One region of the Nocardia callitridis genome, then DNA from elsewhere that is predicted to be linked to it. Evidence: riboswitches for the same ligand, from Rfam matches in the RefSeq annotation. Region 1 holds a riboswitch; the other holds the start of a gene.
The links. A riboswitch is a leader RNA that binds a small molecule or an ion and turns the genes downstream of it on or off. The one in region 1 is predicted to bind S-adenosylmethionine.

Region 1 (5,689 bases):
CCTGTCCACCCTCACCACTCCGGTACGCCTGCTGCTCAGCGAATACGACCGAGTCATCCCCAACCGCGTGTACGCACGCCGCTACCTCAAAGAACTCCCCCCGTCCGCCGACCGAATCCTGGTGAACAACGTCGGCCACGTCCCCATGCTCGAGGCACCCGACCGCATCGCCACCCTGATCGCGGAACACGTGTACGCCAGTCGAAACAGGTTGCGCGCGGTATAACCACGAGGACAACCGCGGCTACAACCGATCACCGACACCCCGAGCCCTGGTGATCACGAGTTTTCGCTGGTCGCGGGGCGACGCGCGACCCACACGGTGAACGTGAACAGCAGCACGCCGAGGACTGCCAAACCCGCACCGACCATTGCTGGAGCCGTGTAGCCGTACCCTGCCGCGATCACGATGCCGCCGAGCCAGGCGCCCGCGGCGTTGGCGATGTTCAGTGCCGCGTGATTGAGGGCGGCGGCAAGGGTTTGGGCGTCGGCCGCGACGTCCATCAGTCGCGTTTGCAGGCCGGGTGCCAGCGCGGAACCGGTGCTGCCGACCAGGAAGGCACCGACGGCCGCGGCGTAGGGGTTGTGTGCCGCGACGACGAAACCGGCGAGGATCACCACCATCGCGATCATGGCGAGGAAGATCGCGCGGTCCACGCCGCGATCGGCCAGCACGCCGCCGAGGATATTGCCGAACACCATGCCGAAACCGAACAGCATCAACACCAGTGGGACCAGGCCGATCGGCAGTCCCGACACGTCGGTGAGGGTGGTGGCGATGTAGGTGTACACGGCGAACATGCCGCCGAAGCCGATCGCCCCGACCAGCAGCGACAACAGCACCTGCGGGCGGCGCAGCGCACCGAGTTCGGTGACGGGGTTGGTCATGACGATCCCGGTCAACTGCGGCACATAACGCAGGAGCGCGAAGATCGTCGCGACCCCGATCACCGCGACCACCACGAACGCGTTACGCCAGCCGAGGTGCTGACCCAACCAGGTGGCGGCGGGAACACCGACCACATTGGCCGCGCTCAACCCCAACATCACCGCGGCGATGGATTTGGCGCGCTGCCCGGCGGGCGCGAGCGTTGCCGCCGCCAGGGAGGCGACGCCGAAATAGGCGCCGTGCGGAAGGCCGGTCAGGAAACGTGCGGCGATCAGCGTCCCGAACGTGGGCGCGAACACCGTCGCCAGGTTGCCGAGCGTGAAGGCGGCCATGAGCACGATCAGCAGCAGCTTGCGCGGGACCCGCGCACACGAGGCGGCGATCACGGGCGCACCGATCACGACACCGATCGCATACGCCGACACCGCGTATCCGGCGCTGGGTTCGGAGACCTTCATCGCCGAGGCGATGTCGGGGAGCAGACCCATGGTGACGAATTCGGTGGTACCGATACCGAATCCGCCAAGGGCGAGCGCGAGCATGGCCGGGATGTGCCAGGTGGTTCTCGGAGCCTCGTCGGGTGCTGTGGTCACGGTAGTCACGGGGCTGGTCACAAGTGCTTGTAACGAGCGAGTTCGCACAGGTCATCCCATGATTGGTGGTGATCTCGAACACGGACGGCCGCGACCTGCGAAAGGACCGACGAAAACAAGCCGGGCACCCGTTCCCCTCGGGGGGTGCGGGTGCCCGAATTCGTTCGTGCTGAGCGCTGTTGACGCAGCGCAACGCTGTTGGTCAGCGCAGGGCGCGGGCCAGGTTGGTGTCCAGTGCCGCGAGGAATTCCTCGGTCGAGAGGTAGCTCTGGTCGCCACCGACGAGCGCGGCGAGGTCCTTGGTCATCTGACCGCCCTCGACCGTCTTGATCACCACGTCTTCCAGCGTCTGCGAGAAGCCGATCAGCTCGGGGTTGTTGTCGAGCTTGCCACGGTGCTCGAGCCCGCGCGTCCAGGCGAAGATCGACGCGATCGGGTTGGTCGAGGTGGGCTTGCCCTGCTGGTGCTGACGGTAATGCCTGGTGACGGTGCCGTGTGCGGCCTCGGCCTCACAGGTTTGGCCGTCCGGGGTGAGCAGCACCGAGGTCATCAGGCCCAGCGAACCGAAGCCCTGCGCGACGGTGTCGGACTGCACATCGCCGTCGTAGTTCTTGCAGGCCCACACGTAGCCGCCCTCCCACTTCATGGAGGAGGCGACCATGTCGTCGATGAGGCGATGCTCGTAGGTGAGGCCCGCCGCGTCGTACTCGGTCTTGAACTCGGTCTCGAACACTTCCTGGAAGGTGTCCTTGAACATGCCGTCGTAGGCCTTGAGGATGGTGTTCTTCGTCGACAGATACACCGGGTAGTTCTGCTGCAGGCCGTAATTGAGCGAGGCACGCGCGAAGTCGACGATCGACTGCTTGAAGTTGTACATCCCCATGACGACGCCGCCGTCCTCGGGCATCTTCACGACCTCGTGCTGGATCGGTTCGCTGCCGTCGGCGGGCGTGAAGGTCAGGGTGACGGTGCCCTCTTGGTAGACCTTGAAGTCGGTGGCGCGGTACTGGTCACCGAAGGCGTGACGGCCGATGATGATCGGCTTGGTCCAGCCCGGCACCAGGCGCGGAACGTTGGAGATAATGATCGGCGCACGGAAGATGGTGCCGCCGAGAATGTTTCGGATCGTGCCGTTGGGCGAGCGCCACATCTTCTTCAGGCCGAATTCCTCGACCCTCGCCTCGTCGGGCGTGATGGTGGCACATTTGACGCCGACACCGTGCTTCTTGATGGCGTTCGCGGCGTCCACGGTGACCTGATCATCGGTCTTGTCCCGGTATTCGATGCCGAGGTCGTAGTACTCGAGGTTCACGTCGAGATACGGATGGATCAGCTTGTCCTTGATGAACTGCCAGATGATCCGAGTCATCTCGTCGCCGTCGAGTTCTACGACGGTGCCTTCAACCTTGATCTTGGACATGGATCTTCGTGTCCTCCTAGGATGGTGCCCTCGTTGCACGGCCAGGCGAACACGCTTGTGAGCGGACCCCAGCTGTTCCAACAGACAACGTATATGCCCCGCGTTGTCCGCGAGACAGGTGGTGCAAACAAGACAAGCGTACTGCTTCTGCATTCCCCACCGAGCGGGCATCCCCGATTACGAACGTCACAACCCTCATGGCGAAAAACTATTACTGATCGGTAGATTTCAACCGCCCAGGTCAGCACGGGGCCCGAACAACCCAGCCTGCCGCGACGGGACATAATCCACGAAAGTGATCGTCGCCACAATCCCCCGCCCGTGCGACCACCCGTTCCCGCGATGACCGCGCCGCTGGCCGACCGCCCCCACCCACCACCGCGCATGGACCGCGCCGAGATCACAGCAGGGATTTCGAGCGTCGACCCACCCCCGCTATGATGCGAAAAGGTCATGAGTGCCAGCGCCAAGCCCCGGCTCGCTGGCCGGCAACCCTCCAGCAGCGGGTGGGGTGCTCCGGGTGATGACCTGGCTCTCGAAGGTCGGGAGCAAGCGCGCTTGCAGGAGGTTTCCAGCACATGAGCGAATCAGCCACGCCATCGTCCGAGAACGAACCCACCATCGATCCCGCGCAATGGTCGTTCGAGACCAAGCAGATCCACGCCGGGCAGACCCCCGACAGCGAAACCAACGCTCGGGCCCTGCCCATCTACCAGACCACCTCCTACACCTTCCGCGACACCGATCACGCGGCCGCACTGTTCGGGTTGGCCGAGCCGGGCAACATCTACACCAGGATCATGAACCCCACCCAGGACGCGGTGGAGCAACGCATCGCCGCACTCGAAGGCGGTGTCGCCGCACTGCTGGTGTCCTCCGGGCAAGCCGCGGAAACTCTCACCATCCTGAATCTCGCGGCGGCGGGCGACCACATCGTGTCCAGTCCGCACCTCTACGGCGGCACCTACAACCTGTTCCACTACACGCTGCCCAAGCTCGGCATCGACGTGAGCTTTGTCGAGGACCCCGACGACCTCGAGCAGTGGCGCACCGCCATCCGGCCCAACACCAAGGCCCTCTACGGGGAAACCGTCGGCAACCCGAGCAGTTCCGTGTTCGACATTCCCGGCATTGCCGCCGTCGCCCATGCCGCGGGCCTGCCACTGATCGTCGACAACACCGTGCCGACGCCGTACCTGCTGCGCCCCTTCGAACACGGCGCCGACATCGTCGTGCACTCCGCCACCAAGTATCTCGGCGGCCACGGCGCGGCCATCGCGGGCGTGATCGTCGACGGCGGCACCTTCGACTGGACGGTCACCGACCCGTCGGGCCAGCCGCGCTACCCCGGCTTCACCACCCCCGACCCCAGTTACCACGGCGCGGTCTTCGCCGAACTCGGCGCACCGGCCTTCGCGCTCAAGGCCCGCGTGCAACTGCTGCGCGACCTCGGCGCGGCGGTGTCCCCGTTCAACGCGTTCCTGATCGCCCAGGGCATCGAAACACTGAGTCTGCGGATCGACCGACACGTCGCCAATGCGCACGCCGTCGCCGAGTTCCTCAGCGCCCAGCCCGAGGTGACCGCCGTGCATTACGCCGGGCTCTCGACCTCGCCGTGGTACGAACGCGGCAAGCGGCTGGCACCCAAGGGTGTTGGCGCCGTGATCGCCTTCGACCTGCGCGGGGGCGTCGAGGCGGGCAAGAAGTTCGTGGACGCGTTAGTGCTGCACAGCCATGTGGCTAACATCGGGGACGTGCGTTCTCTGGTGATCCATCCCGCGTCGACCACACATTCGCAGCTGACTCCCGAGGAGCAAGTGGCCTCCGGCGTCACCCCGGGACTGGTGCGACTCGCGGTGGGCATCGAAGGCATCGATGACATCCTCGCCGACCTGCGTGCCGGATTCGCGGCCGCGACGACGTGACCGTGAGCATCGAACCAGGCACCGCCCGTTCCGCGGAATCGGCAGCGAGTTTGCTACCCCCGCCCGACGGACGACTCGGCTTGATCGGCATCGGTGATGTCACGCTGGAAAGCGGCGCCGTCGTCCCCGACGTTCATCTCGCGGTCCAACGCTGGGGCGAGTTGTCCCCCGCGCTGGACAATGTGGTGCTCGTAGAGCACGCGTTGACCGGTGACTCGCATGTCGTCGGCATCCCCGACGACATCCACTCGCTGCCCGGTTGGTGGGACGGCATGGTGGGACCGGGCGCACCGGTGGATACCGACGAGTGGTGCGTGATCTCCACCAACGTGTTCGGCGGCTGCCAGGGCAGCACCGGGCCCTCCACCCGCGCGCCCGACGGAAAGCCTTGGGGCGCAAGGTTTCCGGAGATCTCCATCCGCGACCAGGTGACCGCCGAGCGGATCCTGATGGACCGGATCGGCATCGACCGCCTCGCCGCGGCCGTCGGCGGCTCGATGGGCGGCATGCGGGTGCTCGAATGGATGGTCACCACGCCGGAGCGGGTCGCGACGGCGTTGATTCTCGCCACCGGCGCACGCGCTACCGCCGACCAGATCGGCACCCAGGTCACCCAGATCGAGGCCATCACCTCCGACCCCGACTGGCAGGGCGGCGACTACCACGACACCGGCCGCGCACCGACTCGTGGACTCGGCATCGCCCGCCGCATCGCACACCTGACCTACCGCACCGAATTCGAACTCGACCATCGGTTCGCCAACAGCGCACAGGACGACGAGGACCCCCGCGCGGGTGGGCGCTACGCGGTGCAGAGCTACCTGGACCATCAGGCTGAAAAGCTGTGTCGCCGTTTCGATCC
Region 2 (5,689 bases), 600 kb from region 1:
TCGGCGCGGTGCTCGGCATCATCGGGTTCTTCGTGGTCGGCGGTGATCGGCCTGTTCGTGGGTTTCGTGCTGGGCGTTTATCTTTCCGAATTCCAGCGGTTGCGCCTGGGTGCGCCCGCTTGGCGGGCAACGGTGCACGCGATCAAGGGGGTCGGATTGTCGATGATCATCGAGCTACTCGGCGCCTTGCTCGCGATCGGGGTGTGGGTGCTCGGCGCCGTGCTGGCCTAGCTACTCGATCGCGGGGAACGGAATCGTGTCGTGCGCCTGCGCTTTCGGGAGCTGATCGCGACGTAACGGCAGGGTCGGTGGGTCGGCGGGGATCGGGATCTCACGCGCGGGCAGTCGGTAGAACGCGCGGGCGTTGTCCTCCAGCACCGCGTCTACCTCGCCGCCGATCACCTCGCGGATGAGGTCGACGTCCGCGACCTCGAACGGTCGCCCCGCGCGCGTGCCCGGCAGATCGCTGCCGAACATCAATGCCGCCGGATTGACGGCATGGATGCGCCGCAACGTTTTCGCGACATCCATATCGACGCGGCCGAACCCGGTGGCCTTCACTCGCGCACCACGGTCGACCAGGTCGAGCAGGAACGGCAGGCTGCGATCCGACAGTCCGAGATGGTCGATGCAGAGCGCGGGCAACTTGGAGACCACCGGTTGCAGCGAACCGAGCATGTGGCCGTCGATGTAGACCTCGACGTGCCAGCCGGCCAATTCGTGTGCACGCAATGCTTGCAGGGTCATGCCGGTGATGTCGGTGGCCGCGCGCTTGAGGTTGAAACGCAGTCCGCGCACGCCGATTCGGTCGAGCTCGAGGATGTCGTCGTCGGTGGCGTCCAGATCCAGGCGCGTCACGCCTACCCACCCTGGTCCGAGCTCGGCCAATGCCGTCCTCAGGTAGGTCTGGTCGGTGCCTTGGAATGACCCGCTGACTACCGCACCACCGCTGATATCGAAGGGAGACATGCGCTTTCGATAGTCGGCGATGGTGAACGGCGCCGGCAGGTGCCCCTCGTTCTCGGCCAGCGGAAACCGCGGGTCGAAGATGTGCAGATGCGCGTCGAACACCTGTACAGGATGCCTCAGTGTGTATTCCTCCGCTGCCAGGGCGGAAATATTGGACCGGACTTGGACACAGACTCGGACGGGACTACGTCTGAACCTTGTCGGGTTCGCTGGCGCGCAGCATGTCTTCGCGCTCCACGACCTTCACCCGCTCGCGGCCTTCCGGCTCGCCCAGTGCGCGCTCGTGCGCGTCGAGGCGGTACCAGCCCTGCCACGTGGTGAACGGGATGCCCTTGCTCTCCAGGAACTCGATGATCGATTCCGGTTCCGGCTGCTCGGGAGCCGCGAAGTTCACGCTGTCGTCGAGCAGGCAGGCGACGGTCTCGTTGGCGTCGCCCTTGGTGTGTCCGATCAGGCCGACCGGGCCGCGCTTGATCCAGCCGGTGACGTAGGTGGCGGGCATGAAGCGTCCCTCGCCCTCCACTGTGTCATCGACGAGGACGCGACCGGCCTCGTTGGGCACGGTGCCCGCCTGATCGTCGAACGGCAGGCTGGTGAGGTTCTGCGAGAGGTAGCCGACGGCGCGGTAGACCGCTTGCACGTCCCAGTCGTTGAACACGCCGGTGCCCTTGACGTTGCCGGTGCCGTCGAGTTCGGTGCGTTCGGTACGCAGTCCGACCACCTTGCCGTCCTCGCCGACGATCTCCGACGGCGACTCGAAGAAGTGCAGGTACAGCCGGTGCGGGCGGTCGCCGACATCGCGAATGGCCCACTGTTCCAGGGTGTTCGAGATCATGTCGACCTGCTTGGAGTTGCGGCGCGCAGCCTCGGAGCCCTCGTCGTAGTCGATGTCCTCGGGCGCGACGATGACCTCGATGGTCGGGGAGTGGTCGAGTTCGCGCAGTTCCAGCGGGGTGAACTTGGCCTGTGCCGGACCGCGACGACCGAACACGTGTACCTCGACGGCCTTGCTGGCCTTGAGCCCGGCGTAGACATTCGGCGGGATCTCGGTGGGCAGCAGTTCGTCGCCGGTCTTGGCGAGTACGCGGGCGATGTCGAGCGCGACATTGCCGACGCCGAGCACGGCGACCTTCTCCGCGTCCAGCGGCCAGGTGCGCGGCACATCGGGGTGGCCGTCGTACCAGGAGACGAAGTCGGCGGCGCCATAGGATCCGTCCAGGCCGATGCCGGGGACCTCCAGCGCGCGGTCGGCGTTGGCGCCGGTCGAGAAGATCACCGCGTCGTAGAACGTGCGCAGGTCGTCGAGGGCGATGTCGGTGCCGTAGTCGATATTGCCGAGCAGGCGGACCTGGGGCTTGTCGAGCACCTTGTGCAGTGCGGTGACGATGCCCTTGATCCTGGGGTGATCGGGTGCGACGCCGTAGCGGATCAGGCCGAACGGCGCTGGCATCCGCTCGAACAGGTCGATGCTCACCTCGGCATCGGATTTCATCAATGCGTCGGCGGCGTAGATTCCGGCCGGTCCTGCGCCCACGATCGCGATGCGGAGCGGGCGAGTCGCTGCACTCTGTTCGGTCATCTTTACGCGCACCCTTAATGGTCGGAAAAACTTTTGACAGACGTCTTCTTAGCCCAGGCTAAGTTATCGCACCGGGTCGGCGGTACCTCTACGATGCGAACGAAGCGAAACCCCTGGCTGGTGGCCATCCGGCGCTCGCGTCGCCACGGCCGCTGAGCTGTATGTTCTCCCGGTTCTCGGGGTGAGGACAGCGGGCCGCTCCCCGCGATTCTATCGGTGCGCGACGGGGGTTCCCCGTGCCGGTGCGGTGAATCTCGTGACGTTCGCGGCGGGCGACTACGGTTGCCGGGTGGTCCGGTGCGTCCGGTTCATGGTGATCGCCGTGTGCTGTCCGGTTGGTCCGGTGCCTGGTCGAGGTCACCGCGGCCCCCGGTGTCGGATACCGCGCGCGACCAGGGATCATCGGAGCATGACCGAGCAACCATCCACCGAGGCCGACGACGACGTGATCACGGTCGACCAGACCGACGCGCGGTCGCTCGTGCCGTTCATCGCGGCGGGTGTGCTCGCTGTCCTCGTGCTCGCGGGCATCGTCATCGGCGGCCTGCTCTCGCCCGCTGAGAAAAATGTCACAGCGGCCGACAAGCTCGCCGCCGCGGTGCGCAATTACGTCGAGGGCGTCAACAGCGCGCACACGCTCGCCCCGTCCGGGGCGGTATGCCGCGACTTCGATGCGGGGCGTTCGCCGTTGGCCGGCCAGGACGGTGTCGAAAAGACCGTGGAGGTCACGAATATCGACACCCCCGAGGCCAATGGCGAACAAGGGAAGGCCACGGTAACCACGAAAGTCGACGGCAAAGAGACGACCGCGCAATGGCGGCTGATCAGCTCCTCGGGCAAATGGCTGGTGTGTAACCAGCCGATTCCCGCAGGCTGAGCGCTCGGCGCTACCGTTTGACAGGTTGCCCCCGCTGCATGCAATCTCATTCATAGGTCATGAGAACCAGTGTCAAGCCCCGGCATTACTGGTCGGCAACCCTCCTCCGCGGTGGGGTGCTCCGGGTGACGACCCGGCCGCGTGTCGAACCCGCTCGCGGCAAGTGCGGATTCACAGGAGGTCCACATGAGTTATGCCGGTGACATCACCCCGGCGCAGGCGTGGGAGCTGTTGCGCGACAACCCCGAAGCCGTGCTCGTCGACGTGCGCACCGATGCCGAATGGCGCTTCGTCGGTGTGCCCGATACCAGTTCGATCGATCGGCCGACGGTCTTGCTCGAGTGGGTCGACGTGCAGGGTGCGCGTAACCAAGCGTTCGTCGAGCAACTGCGTGCCGAACTCGCGGGCCGCGAACAAGCCCCCGTCGTCTTCCTGTGTCGTTCCGGTCAGCGTTCCATCGGCGCGGCGACCGCAGCGACCGCCGCGGGATTCGCGACCTCCTACAACGTGCTCGACGGTTTCGAGGGCGGCATCGACGAATTCGGCCACCGCGGCGCCACCGGATGGCGTGCGCTCGGCTTGCCCTGGCGGCAGTCGTGATCACCGGTGGCGCGTTCGAGCGCCCACTACCCGACGGCGTCGGCCCCGCGACCCTCGGTGTGCGCGGGGGATTGCGGCGCTCGGGTTTCGAGGAGACCTCGGAGGCGCTGTATCTGACTTCGGGTTTCGTGTATGAGAGCGCTGAGGCCGCCGAAGCCGCGTTCACCGGCGAGGTCGAGCATTTCGTCTACTCCAGGTACGGCAATCCGACGGTCGCGATGTTCGAGGAGCGCATGCGGCTGCTCGAAGGTGCCGAAGCCTGCTTCGCGACCTCCAGCGGAATGTCGGCGGTATTCACCGCATTGGGTGCGCTGCTGCGCGCGGGCGATCGACTTGTGGCCGCGCGCAGCCTGTTCGGTTCCTGTTATGTGGTGTGCGACGAGATCCTCCCGCGCTGGGGTATCGAGACCGTCTTCGTCGACGGTGACGACCTCGAGCAGTGGGAAGCGGCTTTGTCGGTGCCGACGGCGGCGGTGTTCTTCGAGACGCCAGCCAATCCGATGCAGACACTGGTCGACGTGCGCAAGGTCGCCGAACTCGCGCACGCCGCGGGCGCGAAAGTGGTGCTGGACAACGTCTTCGCCACCCCGCTGCTGCAACGCGGGTTGGAGCTCGGCGCCGACGTGGTCGTCTATTCGGGTACCAAGCACATCGACGGTCAGGGGCGAGTGCTCGGCGGTGTCATTCTGGGCGCCGAGGACTACATCAACGGACCGGTGAAGACGCTGATTCGCCACACCGGGCCCGCGCTGAGTCCGTTCAACGCGTGGATCCTGCTCAAGGGGTTGGAGACGATGCCGCTGCGCGTGCGTCAGTCCGCGGACTCGGCGTCGCGCATCGCGGAATACCTGGATGGCAGCGACGCCGTCAGCTGGGTGCGGTATCCGACGTTGCGTTCGCATCCGCAGTACGACCTGGCTACCTCGCAGATGAGTGGCGGAGGAACCGTGGTCACCTTCGAGCTGAAAGCGGCCGAGGCCGAGGCGAAGAAGCGCGCCTTCGAGGTGCTGAACGGCCTGCGGATCATCGACATCTCCAACAATCTGGGTGATGCGAAGACGCTGATCACCCACCCGGCCACCACTACTCACCGCGCGATGGGCCCGGACGGCCGCGCAAGCATAGGTCTCACCGACGGTGTGCTGCGTATCTCGGTGGGCCTGGAGGACATCGAAGACCTGCTCGGCGATCTGGATGCCGCGCTGAGTTGAGCTTCCCGCTGCTTCGGTCGGGTTCAGTCGACGAGGTGGACAGCGAGGGAGCCGGTCCGAGCAGTCGTGGTGTACCGACGGCGGGCAGTGGGTTCGCTGGTGCGGCGATCCGCCGTGGAAGCCCTGTGCCGAGCGTTGGCTCGGTGAGTGCGGTCGGGGAGGTGTTGGGCCGCGCAATGGGGTCGGTGACATCCAGCGCGTCGGGCGTGCCGAGCACCGCGATGCGGTCGATCGTTGTCGGCGCCGCGAGCACCGGCCGAGTATTGCCCTGGCATGCCCGCGGCGCCGTGTGGTCAGGGGTTGTCGGTGCTTTCGATCCGCGCGAGGTGGTCGATATTGGCGCGATCGTCGGCCTCGGTGCTGGGGGCGGCGGCGAACCAGGCATCGAGAATTTCGCGCAGTAGCGCGGCCGAGGTCGAACGTAGGCTCAGCGCAAGCACATTCGCGTCGTTC

Region 2: it holds a riboswitch for S-adenosylmethionine, as region 1 does, so the genes downstream of both, ABEA50_RS04350 (rhodanese-like domain-containing protein) here and ABEA50_RS01945 (bifunctional o-acetylhomoserine/o-acetylserine sulfhydrylase) in region 1, are expected to answer to the same signal.

The regions. Positions count from the first base shown of each region.
Region 1 is NZ_BAABJM010000001.1:414,945-420,633, forward strand. Features, by position in the region: gene ABEA50_RS01930 (alpha/beta fold hydrolase) at 1-226, shown strand, start outside; gene ABEA50_RS01935 (MFS transporter) at 280-1,431, opposite strand; gene ABEA50_RS01940 (NADP-dependent isocitrate dehydrogenase) at 1,685-2,902, opposite strand; SAM riboswitch class IV at 3,352-3,463, shown strand; gene ABEA50_RS01945 (bifunctional o-acetylhomoserine/o-acetylserine sulfhydrylase) at 3,481-4,827, shown strand; gene metX (homoserine O-acetyltransferase MetX) at 4,836-5,689, shown strand, end outside.
Region 2 is NZ_BAABJM010000001.1:1,016,260-1,021,948, reverse strand. Features, by position in the region: partial or broken gene ABEA50_RS04370 (DUF456 domain-containing protein) at 1-231, shown strand, start outside; gene ABEA50_RS04365 (amidohydrolase family protein) at 232-1,071, opposite strand; gene ABEA50_RS04360 (FAD-dependent oxidoreductase) at 1,154-2,548, opposite strand; gene ABEA50_RS04355 (Rv0361 family membrane protein) at 2,958-3,425, shown strand; SAM riboswitch class IV at 3,481-3,597, shown strand; gene ABEA50_RS04350 (rhodanese-like domain-containing protein) at 3,612-4,025, shown strand; gene ABEA50_RS04345 (O-succinylhomoserine sulfhydrylase) at 4,022-5,236, shown strand; gene ABEA50_RS04340 (RpiB/LacA/LacB family sugar-phosphate isomerase) at 5,530-5,689, opposite strand, start outside.